One region of the Cellulomonas gilvus ATCC 13127 genome, then DNA from elsewhere that is predicted to be linked to it. Evidence: predicted binding sites of a transcription regulator. Region 1 holds the regulator's gene; the other holds the start of a gene.
The links. The regulator Rex, encoded in region 1, represses fermentation and respiration genes when NADH is low (regulators of the CRP and FNR family bind a similar motif). The targets are predictions, from matches to a motif close to CTTGTGAANNNNTTCACAAG.
Positions count from the first base shown of each region.

Region 2: the regulator Rex is predicted to act here: its motif matches at 1,568-1,587, upstream of CELGI_RS03725 (geranylgeranyl reductase family protein).

Region 1 is NC_015671.1:2,820,545-2,823,350, reverse strand. Features, by position in the region: gene CELGI_RS12875 (arabinan endo-1,5-alpha-L-arabinosidase) at 1-557, shown strand, start outside; gene CELGI_RS12870 (GNAT family N-acetyltransferase) at 561-1,133, opposite strand; gene CELGI_RS12865 (glutaredoxin family protein) at 1,240-1,536, shown strand; gene CELGI_RS12860 (redox-sensing transcriptional repressor Rex) at 1,547-2,236, shown strand; gene CELGI_RS12855 (YceI family protein) at 2,316-2,806, opposite strand, start outside.
Region 2 is NC_015671.1:803,677-806,482, reverse strand. Features, by position in the region: gene CELGI_RS03730 (NADH-quinone oxidoreductase subunit A) at 1-217, opposite strand, end outside; gene CELGI_RS03725 (geranylgeranyl reductase family protein) at 263-1,555, opposite strand; gene CELGI_RS03720 (demethylmenaquinone methyltransferase) at 1,721-2,416, opposite strand; gene CELGI_RS03715 (isochorismate synthase) at 2,498-2,806, shown strand, end outside.

The DNA.
Region 1 (2,806 bases):
CCACCGCGGGCGAGCAGGACTACAACGCGATCGACGCGGGCGTGGTGGTCGACGAGGCCGGTACGCCGTGGATGTCGTTCGGGTCGTTCTGGGGCGGGCTGCAGCTCGTCGAGCTCGCGTGGCCCGACGGCAAGCTCGCGGACCCGGACGCCACGCCCGTCACCATCGCGAGCCGCATCGGCGCGCCCAACGCGATCGAGGCGCCCTACCTGGTGCGGCGCGGCGGCTGGTACTACCTGTTCTTCTCGCGCGACTCGTGCTGCCAGGGCACGGACTCGACGTACAACATCGCCGTGGGGCGCGCGCGTGAGGTGACGGGACCGTACGTGGACGACGAGGGCCGCGAGCTGACCGCCGACGGCGGGCGCGAGCTCCTGTCGAGCCACGGGGACATGATCGGCCCGGGGGGCCAGTCCGTGTCCGGCGACCACCTGGCCTTCCACTACTACAGCGCCGCGCTCGGCGGGGACTTCCAGCTCGCGATCCGCGAGCTCGCGTGGGACGACGACGGATGGCCCGTGGCCACCACGGGCGAGGAGCAGGACGCCGCTGGGTGAGCCTCACAGCGCGCGCTCGAGCACGAAGTCGTGCTCGAGCCGCGCACCCACGCGGAACCGCTTGGTGCCGACCCGGACGAACCCGTGCCGGCCGTAGAAGCGCTGCGCGCGCTCGTTGAGCTGGTTGACGCCGAGCCACATCGCGGCCGCGCCACGTGCGCGGCCGTCGGCGAGCGACGCGGCCATGAGCGCGTCCGCGACACCCGAGCCGTGCGCCGCCGGATCCACGTAGCACTTGGACAGCTCGACCGTGGGCGTGACCGTGAGAGCGGCGCGCACGTCCGGGTCGGCAGGTTCGCCGCCGACGAGCATCGTGTAGCCCACGAGCGCCGGCCCGTCCGCCGGGCCCTGCGCCACCAGCACCGTGCGCGCGGGGTCGGCCAGGTACGTCTCGAACGCGGCGGGGGACAGCACGCGCGTGACGAACTCCTGCTGGTCCGCGGGGGTCGAGCCGGGCGGGCACGCGAGCGGGAACGTCAGCGCCGCGAGCGCGGCGAGGTCGGGCACGTCCTGCGGCGTGGCGCGGCGCACGAGCGGCACGGGCTGCGGGCTGCGGGGCGACGCGTCGTGGCTCACGGTCGGCCAGCCTAGGCCCGGTGCCACGGGGGACAGGGCCGCGGCCGTGCGACCGGGGCGTGCCGAAGCCCGCCGCGGTGGGCCCCGCGCGGTCTAGGGTCGCCCTGTGCCCGACGCCGCGCTCCCCGAACCCGCCGCACCCGAACCCGCCGCACCCGAGCCCCGTGTGGTCCTGTACTCGCGGCTCGGCTGCCACCTGTGCGTCGCGGCACGTGAGGTCGTGGTGCACGAGGCCGCGCGGGCCGGGGTCGCGTGGCGAGAGGTGGACGTGGACCGGGACGTCGTGCCGGGCCGCGACCTGGCCGAGTACGGCGAGCTGGTGCCGGTGGTCGAGGTCGACGGCATCCGGCAGGGCTACTGGCAGATCGACGCGACGCGCGTGCGGCGCGCGCTGGCGCGCTGAGCGGGTCCGGATGACGGGTCGGCAGGTCCCGCCGGGTCCGGTCGGCGCGGACGACCGGGCGCCGGGCACCACGCCCGGGCAGCCGCTGCCCGCCGCGACGGTCGCGCGGCTGCCCGGCTACCTGCACGCGCTCGACGCGGTGCGGGGCGCCGGTGCGGCGCTGGTCACCTCGGAGCGCCTCGCGCAGGCGGCGGGCGTCACGCCCGCGCAGCTGCGCAAGGACCTGTCGTTCCTGGGGTCGTACGGCCGGCGGGGCGTGGGGTACGACGTGGACCACCTGGCGGGTCGGATCGCCGCGGTGCTGGGCGTCGCGACGACGCGCGCCGTCGTCGTCGTCGGCGTGGGGCACCTGGGCCATGCGCTCGCGACGTACGGCGGGTTCGCCGAACGTGGCTTCACGCTCGCGGGCCTCGTCGACGCCGACCCCGCGGTGATCGGCACGCGCGTGGGAGGGCTCGTCGTCGAGCCGCCCGCCGCGCTCATGGCGCTCGTGATGCGCACGGGCGCGACCATCGGCGTCGTCGCGACACCCGCGCACGCGGCCCAGGACGCGGCCGACGCGCTCGTCGCGTCGGGGGTCACGGGCATCCTCACGTTCGCGCCGCGCGCGCTGCGCGTCCCGCCGAACGTCGAGGTGCGCGCCGTCGACGTCGCGAGCGAGCTGCAGATCCTCGCGTTCCACGCCTCGCGCCACGCGTGACACGACCGAGGACGCCGACCCGCGCGGGGTCGACGTCCTCGGACCGGGTGCACCCGGGGGCTGCCGGGGGCTGACGAGGTCAGGCCGCCTTGATGGCCGACGCGTCGAGCGTGATCGTGACCTTGTCGGAGACGAGCACGCCGCCGGCCTCGAGCGCGGCGTTCCAGGTCAGGCCGAAGTCCTTGCGCGAGATCGTGGTGCTCGCCTCGAAGCCCGCACGCGTGTTGCCGAACGGGTCGACGGCCACGCCGTTGAACTCGGTGGCCAGCTCGACCGACTGCGTCACGCCGTGGATCGTCAGGTCGCCGACGATCACGTAGTCGCCGCCGTCCTGGCGCACGTCGGTCGACGTGAAGGACCACTCGCCGAACGCCTCGACGTCGAAGAAGTCGCCCGACTTGAGGTGGCCGTCGCGGTTGGCGTCACCCGTGGAGACGGTCGAGGGGTCGAGCGTCGCGGTGACCGAGGCGCCGTCCTCGGCGACCGTGATCTCGCCACCCGTGATCCCGATGGTGCCGCGGACCTTGGAGATGCCGGCGTGGCGCACCGTGAAGGCGGCCTCGGAGTGCG
Region 2 (2,806 bases), 1.5 Mb from region 1:
CGAACACGATGAACGTCATCGCCACCAGGTAGTACTTGATCGGGAACCGTCCGCCGCCGATCGCGTGCGGCGTGGGCTGGATGCCGCACTCGTACGCCTCGAGCTTGGCGCGGTTGTACCGCTTGGGGCCCAGGATCGCGCTCGCACCGACGCCGCCGAGCGCGAGGACCGCGGCGATGCCCATGAGCCACAGCAGCGGCACGTACGGGTTGTTCATCAGGCGTCCTTCCTCGGCACTGAGGTTCGAGTGGTCACGGCGTCGTCACGCCGCCGGGGCCAGGCGGGCCAGGCCCGCGATCGTGCGGTCCACCACGTCGCCGCCGTGCGGCTCGTAGCAGTCGGACAGGAGCTTGAGCACGAACTTCATGAGCAGCGGCCGGGGCAGGCCGTAGCGCGTGCACAGGCGCATGACCTCGGGGTGCTCGATGAGCTTCACGAACACCCGGCCGAGCGTGTAGTACCCGCCCAGGTCGTCCTTCATGCGGCCCTGGTACGTCGCGAGCGCACGCTCGCGGCCCGCGGCCGTGCCGCGCGCGAGGCCCTGCGCGATCGCGTCCGCGGCGACGCGCCCCGCCTGCAGGCCGTAGGCGATGCCCTCGCCGTTGAACGGGCTCACCATGCCCGCGGCGTCACCCGCGAGCAGCAGCCCGTTGCCGTACAGCGGACCGCGGTTGAAGCCCATCGGCAGCGCGGCGCCCCGCACCGGGCCCACCTGGTTGTTCGGCGTGAACTCCCACTCGGCGGGCGCGTTGGCCATCCACGCGGCGAACAGCGCCTTGTAGTCGACCTTGGTGGCCGCCGCGGTCGAGCTCACGGAGCCCAGCCCGACGTTCGCGGTGCCGTCGCCCAGCGCGAAGATCCAGCCGTAGCCCGGCATGAGGTCCGAGCGCCCCGGCTCCCCCGCCCACAGCTCGAGGTGGGACTCCATCCAGGCGTCGTCGTGCCGCGGCGTGCGGAAGTAGGTGCGCACCGCGACGCCCATGGGGCGGTCGTCGCGCTTGACGCGGCCCAAGCCGGTCGCGAGGCGCGCGCTCACGCCGTCCGCGGCGACCACGACGCGCGCCCGGTACTCGACCTCGTCGCCCGCGCGGCGTCCGTCGACGTCGACCGGCCGCGCGGTCACGCCGACGACGCGTCCTGTGCGCTCGTCGCGCAGCGGCCCCGTGACGTTCGTGAGCTCGTGCAGCTTGGCGCCCGCCGCGCGCGCGTGCTCGGCCAGCAGCTGGTCCAGGCTCATGCGCGACCGCGCGAGGCCGTAGGACGGGTAGGAGGAGATCTCGGGCCACGGCAGCTCGAGGCGGTGACCGCCCCCGATCACGCGCAGACCCTTGTTCCTGATCCAGCCGTCCTGCTCGCGGATGGGCACGGCCATGCGCACCAGCTCGGCCACGGCGCGGGGCGTCAGGCCGTCGCCGCACACCTTGTCACGCGGGAACGAGGCCTTCTCCAGCAGCAGGACGTCGAGCCCTGCGCGCGCGCAGTGGTAGGCGGTCGCTGCCCCGGCGGGACCCGCGCCCACGACGATGACGTCGGCGTCATCGGTTGCTACCACCACGGAGTCGCTCCACTTGTGACGATGTTCACGTGCAAGCTCCCGGCGAGTGTAACCAGGCGTCCGGGGGGTGTCTGCGAAGGCTTACCTCACCTGCCGCGAGCACCCGGCGAACGGCGCGTGAACTGCGGGTTCGGGCCGCGGGACGCGCTCGCGCCGGGCCCCGGATCAGGCCGGACGGGTCGCCCGGTGCAGGGCCACGATGCCGCCGGACAGGTTGCGGAACGCGACCTGCGACCAGCCCGCCTGCTTGATGAGCCGGCCCAGGCCCTGCTGGTCGGGCCAGTCCCGGATGGACTCGGCGAGGTACACGTAGGCGTCGGGCTCCTTGGCCACCACGCGCGCCACGCGCGGCAGCGCCTGCGTGAGGTAGCCCGTGTAGACGCCCCGGAACGGCGCGAGCGTCGGCGTCGAGAACTCGCACACCACCAGGCGGCCGCCGGGCCGGGTGACGCGCAGCAGCTCCGCGAGCGCCGCGGGCACGTCGGGCACGTTGCGCAGCCCGAAGGACATCGTCACGGCGTCGAACGACTCGTCGGCGAACGGCAGGTGCAGCGCGTCGCCCGCGACGAACGGCAGGTCCGGACGGCGCGCCTTGCCGACCCCGACCATGCCCTCCGAGAGGTCGCACGGCACCACGCGCACGCCCGCGTCAGCGAGGGGTTCCGACGACGTGCCCGTGCCCGCGGCGAGGTCCAGCACGGTCTGACCCGGCTGCGCGTCCACCGCCGCGATCGTGGCGCGCCGCCAGCGCCGGTCCTGCCCGAGCGACAGGACGTCGTTCGTGAGGTCGTAGCGGTGCGCGACGGAGTCGAACATCGCCGCGACCTCCTCGGGCTGCTTGTCCAAGCTCGCGCGCGCCATGCACCCATCGTGCCAGCCGTCACGCCCGACCGGCGCACCCGGCGGCCCGCACGCGCCCGACGCGGGCCTACCCTGGAGGAGATGAGCACCCTGGCCACGCCCGCGGACCACCTCCCCCACCCGCTGGTCGTCCGCACCGTCGCCCTGGACCTGCCGGGCGACCGCGCCAACGCACCCGGGGCCGGTGCCGCCCCCGCGGACCTGCTGGACCTCCTGCCCGCCGCCGACGTGCCCCCGCTCGCGTGGGTGCGCCGTGGCGACGGCCTGGTGGCGTGGGGCGAGCTGCTGCGCATCGAGGTCTCGGGTGCGGACCGCTTCGCCGACGCCGAGGCGGCGTGGCGGGACGTCCTGGCCCGCGCGGTGGTGCGCGACGAGGTGCAGGTGCCCGGC